DNA from 2 places in the Shinella sp. 1A1 genome. Region 1 is predicted to be linked to the other one. Evidence: riboswitches for the same ligand, from Rfam matches in the RefSeq annotation. Region 1 holds a riboswitch; the other holds the start of a gene.

Region 1 (4,403 bases):
GTAGCTGAGCTCGGCCATGGGATTGACCAGGGCGATGCGGCGGTGGCCGCGTTCGGCGAGGCGGGCGACGGAGTGGCGGATCATCCGGTCGTTGTCGGCGTCGACGAAGGCATGCGGGGCATTGTGGAGCGTGATGCCGTAGGTGACGAAGGGGAAATCCGCCTCCTGCATGATGCGCACGCGCGGATCGTCCGCTCGGGTACCGGACACGATGATGCCGTCGGCTTTCTTCAAGGAGACGATCTGGCGGATGGTGGCGAGGCTCTCCTCGAAATTGCGCACGGCATAGAGCGAGACGCGGTAGGGGCTTTCCTCCAGGGCCCAGGAAATGCCGCTGAGGAGCTGGGCGTATTCGACGCCCTCCCATTCGTTCTGCTTGGGGCCAGGCGCGGTCATGATGGCGGCGACCTGGTAGGTCTTGCCGGTGCGAAGCTGCACGCCATGCATGTTGAGCTGGTAGCCGACGCGCTCAGCGGCAGCCACGACGATGGCGCGCGTTTCCGGCCGCACCTGCGGGCTGTCGTTCAGCGCCTTCGATACGGTGGCGATCGAAAGGCCCGTCTCCTGCGCGATGGTCTTGATCGTGGGTCTTGGCATCGCGTCCCGTCTGGCTCGTCTTCCCTCGCCCCGCGCGAAGGTCATCAAACGTCTATCGCACGATAAAAACGTTTAACTTCATTGTAAAGGGCGAAAAGACCGGTCTCAGCCGGCGCGGAAATGCTTGGAGAGCTTGAGACCCTGCGCCTGGTAGTTGGAGCCGAGGCCGGAGCCGTAGAGCCCTTCGGGGGCGTTCAGCATGTGCTCGTAGACGAGGCGGCCGACGATCTGGCCGTGTTCCAGGATGAAGGGCACTTCATGGCTGCGCACCTCCAGCACCGCGCGACTGCCGGAGCCGCCGGCGGGGGCGTGGCCGAAGCCGGGGTCGAAGAAGCCGGCATAGTGGACGCGGAACTCGCCGACGAGCGGGTCGAAGGGCGTCATCTCGGCGGCATAGAGCGGCGGGACATGCACGGCCTCGCGCGAGACGAGGATGTAGAACTCGTCCGGATCGAGGATCAGCTCGTTGCGGCCGCGGCTGAACAGCGGTTCCCAGAAATCGTAGATGTCGTGCTGATTCTTGCGGTCGACATCGACGACGGAGGTGTGGTGCTTGCCGCGATAGCCGATGAGGCCGTCCGGGCCGGTGCCCTTGAGGTCGATGGAAAGCGCGATGCCGCCACCGGAGACGTTCGGCGTCTCGCTGGCGACGAGCGTGTCCGAGGCGTGCAGCGCCAGCAGCTCGCTTTCGCCGAGCAGGGCGTTGCCGCTGCGGAAACGGATCTGCGACAGGCGCGAGCCACGGCGCACGACGATGGGGAAGGTGCGCGGCGAGATTTCCAGATAGAGCGGGCCGGAATAGCCGGCCGGGATCTTGTCGAATTCCTGCGCGCGGTCGGTGATGACGCGGGTGAAGATATCGAGACGGCCCGTGGAGCTCTTGGGGTTCGCCGAGGCGGCGAGGTCCGCCGGCAGGTCGAGGCTTTCCATCAGCGGCACGATATAGACGCAGCCGGTCTCCAGCACCGCGCCCTCGGAAAGGTCGATGACGTGGAGTTGCAGCCGGTCGAGCTTGTCGGCGACGAGATGGGAGGGACCGGGCAGGAAGCTGGCGCGCACGCGAAACGCCTTCGCGCCGAGGCGCAGGTCGAGGCTTGCCGGCTGGATCTGGTCGCCGTCCAGCGCCGCCTCGCTCTTCAGCCTGCCGCTCTCGAACAAGCCGCGAATGGCGTTGTCCGCCAGAATGCCCGTGCTGCGCGTCGCAGAAACCATGGTCGTACCGTCCCTCTCAGAGGGCTCGCACAAAACCAAATGCCGGCAATTGACGCAAGCGCAGGGCCGCAGTATTAGCAGATTATCCCGTGGTGATTTGGCCGGCCGGCTTGCAGCCACGTAAAACAAGTAGCTAAAAAGGCCGGGTGACAAACCGGCCTGCTTACGCGGCCGGTTTTTTTGTTTGAAGGCACGATCACATGAGCAAGTCCTGGCGCCCGGCCACCCAACTCGTTCACGGCGGAACCACCCGCTCCCAGCACGGCGAAACCGCCGAGGCGATCTTCCTGACGCAAGGCTTCGTCTACGACACCTCGGCGGCGGCCGAGGCCCGCTTCAAGGGCGAGACGGACGGCTTCATCTACGCCCGCTATGCAAGCCCCACCAACGACATGTTCGAAAAGCGTATGTGCCTGCTGGAAGGCGCGGAGGACGCCCGCGCCACCGCCTCCGGCATGGCCGCCGTCGCCGCCGCCATCCTCTGCCAGCTGAAAGCCGGCGACCATATCGTCGCGGCCCGCGCGCTCTTCGGCTCCTGCCGCTGGGTGGTCGAGACGCTGGCGCCGAAATACGGCATCGAATGCACGCTGGTCGATGGCCGCGACCTTGCCAACTGGGAAAAGGCGATCCGGAAGAATACCAAGGTGTTCTTCCTCGAAAGCCCGACCAATCCGACGCTGGAAGTCGTCGACATCGCCGGCGTGGCGAAGCTCGCCAACCAGATCGGCGCGAAGGTCGTGGTCGACAATGTCTTCGCGACCCCGCTCTTCCAGAAGCCGCTGGAGCTCGGCGCGCATATCGTCGTCTATTCGGCCACCAAGCATATCGACGGGCAGGGCCGGTGCCTCGGCGGCGTCGTGCTCTCCGACAAGGAGTGGATCGCCGAGCACCTGCAGGATTATTTCCGTCATACCGGCCCCGCCATGTCGCCGTTCAACGCCTGGACGCTGCTGAAGGGCATCGAGACGCTGCCGCTGCGCGTCAGGCAGCAGACGGAGAATGCGAGCCGCCTCGCCGACTTCCTCGCCGACCAGAGCCAGGTCGCCCGCGTCATCTATCCCGGCCGCAAGGACCATCCGCAGGCGGATATCATCGCCCGGCAGATGTCGGGCGGCTCGACGCTCGTCTGCTTCGAGCTGAAGGGCGGCAAGGATGCGGCCTTCGCGCTGCAGGATGCGCTGGAGGTGGTGAAGATCTCCAACAATCTCGGCGACGCAAAGAGCCTCATCACGCATCCCGCCACGACGACGCACAAGAACCTGACGGATGAGGCCCGCGCCGAACTCGGCATCTCGCCCGGCACCGTGCGCTTCTCCGCCGGCATCGAGGACAGCGAGGACCTGCTGGAGGATTTCGCGCGGGCGCTTGCCAAAGTCGGGGCGTAAACCGCGCCATCAAGGAAACGATGGAAAGGCACCGGCCAGGGCGGCCGGTGCCTTCTTTGCATGTTCTTGACGCAGCCACATTCCTGTAGAATAGCTGGGCCTAATAAATTCCAAGGCATTCCCATGTATCGTGCGCTGACCCGCGACATCGAAGTGACCGTAGAGCCATATTATCTGGCCGATCAGTCCGATCCCGACGACAGCCGCTATGTCTGGGGATACCGCGTCGTCATCTCCAACCATTCCGACGTCGCGGTGCGGCTGATGACGCGCTACTGGCACATCACCGACCAGAACGGACAGGTGGACGAGGTCAACGGGCCGGGCGTCATCGGCGAGCAGCCGGTGCTGCGGCCGGGCGATACCTACGAATATTCCTCCGGCTGCCCGCTGGAGACGCCGTCGGGCATCATGTTCGGGCGGTATCGCATGGAGGCGGAGACGGGGGAAGCCTTCGACGTCGCCATTCCGGCGTTCTCGCTGGATACGCCGGGACAGGCGCGCACCCTCAATTGAGTAGATAGCCCCTCATCCGGCCTGCCGGCCGCCTTCTCCTTGGCTGCGGGGCGAAGGAGACCCATGGCACCGGCTTCCTCAAATTCTCGTCGCAAGTGAAAAACGAGCCGCCGCATCCTTCCCTTCTCCCCGCTTGCGGGGAGAAGGTGCCGGCAGGCGGATGAGGGGCAGTCGCCGACCTTACTGCGGCAGGACTTCCGCCGCCTCGAAGCGGTAGGTCGTCGAGCAGAACTCGCAGGTCACCGCGATCTCGCCCTTGTCATCCGCCGTATGGGCGATCTCCTCGGCGCTGAGGCCGGCAAGGACGCCTTTCAGCTTCTCGCGCGAGCAGGAGCAGCGGTCGAAGACCTGCTGCGGCTGGTAGACGCGCACGCCGCGCTCGTGGAAGAGGCGATAGAGCAGCCGTTCGGTGCCGACATTGGGATCGGTCAACTCGTCGGCGTCGATCGTCTCGACCATGGTCTTGGCTTCAGCCCAGTTGTCGTCGTCATCGATCTTGTGGCCGGCCTCGTCGCCGTCGCCGCCGGGAAGGTCCGCCTGGCGCATACGCTCGGGCGATTGCGGCAGGAACTGCGCGACCATGCCGCCCGCGCGCCAGCGATGGCGGGCCTTGCCGGCCTCGTCGCGGTCGTAGAGCTCGGCGACGCCGAGGCGCACCTTGGTCGGGATCTGCTCGGACTGGCGGAAATAGAC
Region 2 (4,403 bases), 600 kb from region 1:
GCGCTCGGCCTCACGCCCGAAATCTGGGTCGGCGATTTCGATTCCACGCCGCCGGAACTCCTGGCCGCCTGGTCCGCAATAGAGCGCCAGCCCTGGCCCGCCGCCAAGAACGAGACCGACGGCGCGCTCGCCGTTTCCGTCGCGGCGGAGCGGGGCGCGAAGAACATCGTGCTTGCCGGCGCGCTCGGCGGCGAACGCAGCGACCATGCGCTGATGCACCTCATTCACGCCGTCTCTCTGGAAGAGCAGGGCTTTTCCATCAAGCTCACCTCCGGCGAGGAGGAAGCCTGGCCGCTGCTGCCGGGCAGCCGCGAGATCGACCTGCCGAAGGGCAGCCTCTTTTCCGTGCTCGGCCTTTCTCCGCTCGCCGGCCTTTCGCTCGGCAACGTGCGTTACCCGCTCAGCGATTTCACGTTGCCCTTCGGCGCGTCCCGCACCATTTCCAATGTCGCGGAAGGCCCGATCCGCCTTTCGCTTGCCTCCGGCCGCGCGATCCTCATCGCCCGGCCCTATGACCTTTCAGGAGCCTGACCCTTGGCACCGCCGATCCTCAAACTCGACGACATCTTCCTCAGCTTCGGCGGCACGCCGCTCCTTGCCGGCGCGAGCCTGCAGGTGGAGCCCGGCGACCGTATCTCACTCGTCGGCCGCAACGGCTCGGGCAAGTCGACGCTGATGAAGATCGCCGCCGGCCTCGCAGAGGCGCAGTCCGGCGAGGTCTTCCGCCATCCTTCCGCGACGATCCGCTACCTGCACCAGGCCCCGGATTTCGACGGCTACGACACAGTCGCCGCCTATGCCGAGGCGGGCCTCGGCCCGAGCGACGACCCGTACCGCGTCACCTACCTGCTCGAACATCTCGGCCTTTCCGGCAGCGAGGACCCGAAGTCGCTCTCCGGCGGCGAGGCGCGTCGGGCGGCGCTCGCCCGCGTCATGGCGCCGGAGCCGGATATCCTGCTGCTCGACGAGCCGACCAACCATCTCGACCTGCCCACCATCGAATGGCTGGAAGGCGAGCTGCAATCGACCCGCTCGGCCCTCGTCGTCATCTCGCACGACCGCCGCTTCCTCGAAAAGGTCTCCAACGCCACCGTCTGGCTCGATCGCGGCCAGTCGCGCCGGCTCAATCGCGGCTTCGGCCATTTCGAGGCCTGGCGCGACGAGGTGCTGGAGGCCGAGGAACTGGAGCAGCACAAGCTCGGCAAGGCCATCGAGCGCGAGGAGCACTGGCTGCGCTATGGCGTGACGGCCCGCCGCAAGCGCAACATGCGCCGCCTCGGCGCGCTGCACGACCTGCGTGCCCGCTATCGCGGCCATAAGGGCCCGCAGGGCTCGGTACAGGCCAGCGCCTCCGACGCGCAGGAATCCGGCAAGCTGGTCATCGAGGCGGAAAAGATCACGAAGGCCTATGGCGAGCGCACCATCGTCGCCCCCTTCTCGATCCGCGTGCATCGCGGCGACTGCATCGGCCTCGTCGGCCCGAACGGCGCCGGCAAGACGACGCTGCTGAAGATGCTGACCGGCCAGCTCGAACCCGACAGCGGCACGGTGAAGCTCGGCACGAACCTGGAGATCGCCACGCTCGACCAGCGCCGCGAGGACCTCAACCTCGACGACACGCTCGCCCACTACCTCACCGACGGGCGCGGCGAGACGCTGCTGGTCAATGGCGAGCAGCGCCATGTCACCGGCTACATGAAGGAATTCCTCTTCCAGCCGGAACAGTCCCGCACGCCGATCCGCAACTTGTCGGGCGGCGAGCGCGCCCGGCTGATGCTGGCGCGCATCCTTTCGCGCCCGACGAACCTGCTCATCCTCGACGAACCGACCAACGACCTCGATATCGAGACGCTGGACTTGTTGCAGGAGATCGTCGCGGGCTTTGCCGGCACGGTGCTGCTCGTCAGCCACGACCGCGACTTCCTCGATCGCACCGTCACCTCCACCATAGCACCGGCCGATCCGGAAAGCCCGGATGGACGCTGGATCGAATATGCCGGCGGCTATTCGGACATGATGGCCCAGCGCCGCGGCGCGATCGAGGAGAAGCGCAAGGCGGAAAAGGCCGAGAAGGCCAAGGCCGCCGACACGCCCTCCGCTGCTTCCGCAGACGCGAAGGGCAAGGCAAAGCTCTCCTACAAGCAGAAATTCGCGCTCGAAAACCTGCCTAAGGAAATGGAAAAGGCCGAAAAGGAAATCGCCGCCCGCGAGGCGAAGATGGCCGACCCGAACCTCTTCACCAAGGACCCCGCCACCTTCAACAAGCTCGCCGCCGAGATGGAGAAGCTGCGCGACAGCCTGACGAAGATGGAAGAGGAATGGCTGGAGCTGGAAATGCTGCGGGAAGAGCTGGAAGGCTGAGGCATCCGCGCGCTCATCCGCCAACCTCTCCTCCGTAATGGTCGGGCTTGACCCGACCACCCACGCCACGGACCACGACGTCTCTTCAGAAGACGAAAAAGCGCCGCTGATTTTCCCCGCCCCGCCGGCCTCCGGTAGACTGGAAGCTGCCGGATTGATTCGCGCCCGCAGTGGCGTTATCAATATTCCCGTGGTGATTTGGCCGGCCGGCTTGCAGCCACGTTAAACAAGTCGCTAAAGGGCCGCGCGAGGAAGAGCCTTACGTGGACCGGTTGCGACATCGTTGCGGCCGGTTTTGTTTTGGATCGAGTTGAAACATGCCCATCAAGATTCCCGATACGCTCCCCGCCTTCCAGACCCTCGTCAACGAGGGTGTGCGGGTGATGACCGAAACGATGGCGATCCGGCAGGATATCCGCCCGCTGCAGATCGGGCTGCTCAACCTCATGCCGAACAAGATCAAGACGGAAGTGCAGATGGCGCGCCTCGTCGGCGCCTCGCCGCTGCAGGTCGAATTGTCTCTCATTCGCGTCGGCGGCCACCGCGCCAAGAACACCTCGGAAGAGCACCTCCTCGCCTTCTACGATACGTGGGAGGAGGTGAAGCACCGCAAGTTCGACGGCTTCATCATCACCGGCGCGCCGGTGGAAACCCTCGACTACGAGGACGTCACCTATTGGGACGAGATGAAGCAGATCCTCGACTGGACCGAGACCAACGTCCATTCGACGCTGAACGTCTGCTGGGGCGCCATGGCGGCGATCTACCATTTCCACGGCGTGCCCAAGCACACGCTGGAGGAGAAGGCCTTCGGCGTCTACCGGCACCACAACCGAAAGCCCTCCTCGGTCTATCTCAACGGCTTCTCGGACAATTTCGAGGTTCCGGTCTCGCGCTGGACGGAGATCCGCATCGAGGACATCCGGAACGTGGCGGAACTCGACATCCTGCTCGATTCCGACGAGACGGGCGTCTGCCTCATCCAGGAGAAGGCCGGCAATCGGCTCTATATCTTCAACCATGTCGAATACGATTCGACCTCGCTGGCCGACGAATATTTCCGCGATGTCTCGGCCGGCGTGCCGATCAAGCTGCCGAAGAACTATTTCCCGCACAACGATCCATCCCTGCCGCCGCAGAACCGCTGGCGGGGCCATGCGCATCTGCTCTTCGGCAACTGGATCAACGAGATCTACCAGACCACGCCCTACGACCTCGAGAAAATCGGAACGGGAGCCTGACCCATGAGCCGTGTCGTCGTTCGCCCTCTGCACAAGAATGATGAAGGCGAATGGCGCCGCCTATGGACCGCCTATCTCGCCTTCTATGAGACGGTCCTGCCCGAAGAGATCTTCGCCAGCACCTTCGCCCGGCTGACAGGCGAGGCGGCGGAAGGCGAATATCGCGGTCTTCTGGCGACGCTCGACGGCAAGCCAGTGGGCCTTGCGCATTACCTCTTCCACCGCTCCTGCTGGACCATCAACAGCATCTGCTACCTGCAGGATCTCTTCGCCGATCCCGAGGTGCGCGGCAGCGGCATCGGCCGGGCGCTGATCGAAGGCGTCTATGCCAAGGCGGAGGAAGCGGGTGCGCCGGAAGTCTACTGGATGACGCAGGACTTCAACGCCACCGCCCGCAAGCTCTACGACCGCATCGCCGACAAGACGCCCTTCATCGTCTACCAGAAGAATTTCTGAGGCAGCATCAAAAAGTATGACTTTTTGATTGCGGGTGGCGGCAAATAACGGCACGTTGCCGCCACAATGAACCGGATGCGGAGGAAACGGGCGGTGCGGGCAGGAAACGGGATCTTCGGCCATCTGGAAAACGGCGAGCCGGTCGAGCGCATCACGATCACCGGCGGCGGACTGACGGCTCATGTGCTCACATGGGGTTCCGTCATTCAGGATCTGCGCCTTCAGGGCCACGACGCCCCGCTCGTTCTGGGCTACGCGGACCTGCCCTCCTACCGCGCCCACTCCCCCTATTTCGGCGCGACGCCCGGCCGCTGCGCCAACCGCATCGCCGGTGGCCGCTTCTCC

Evidence for each region. Region 1 has a riboswitch for S-adenosylmethionine ahead of ACZ48C_RS01050 (O-succinylhomoserine sulfhydrylase). Riboswitches for the same ligand answer to the same signal wherever they lie in the genome.
Region 2: it holds a riboswitch for S-adenosylmethionine, as region 1 does, so the genes downstream of both, metA (homoserine O-acetyltransferase MetA) here and ACZ48C_RS01050 (O-succinylhomoserine sulfhydrylase) in region 1, are expected to answer to the same signal.

What each region holds. Positions count from the first base shown of each region.
Region 1 is NZ_AP039671.1:205,006-209,408, reverse strand. It holds gene ACZ48C_RS01060 (LacI family DNA-binding transcriptional regulator) at 1-597, opposite strand, end outside; gene ACZ48C_RS01055 (2'-deoxycytidine 5'-triphosphate deaminase) at 703-1,809, opposite strand; SAM riboswitch at 1,889-1,967, shown strand; gene ACZ48C_RS01050 (O-succinylhomoserine sulfhydrylase) at 2,010-3,194, shown strand; gene apaG (Co2+/Mg2+ efflux protein ApaG) at 3,318-3,710, shown strand; gene ACZ48C_RS01040 (Hsp33 family molecular chaperone) at 3,891-4,403, opposite strand, start outside.
Region 2 is NZ_AP039671.1:3,054,074-3,058,476, forward strand. It holds gene ACZ48C_RS14960 (thiamine diphosphokinase) at 1-531, shown strand, start outside; gene ACZ48C_RS14965 (ABC-F family ATP-binding cassette domain-containing protein) at 535-2,361, shown strand; SAM riboswitch at 2,542-2,619, shown strand; gene metA (homoserine O-acetyltransferase MetA) at 2,679-3,602, shown strand; gene ACZ48C_RS14975 (N-acetyltransferase family protein) at 3,606-4,058, shown strand; gene ACZ48C_RS14980 (aldose epimerase family protein) at 4,134-4,403, shown strand, end outside.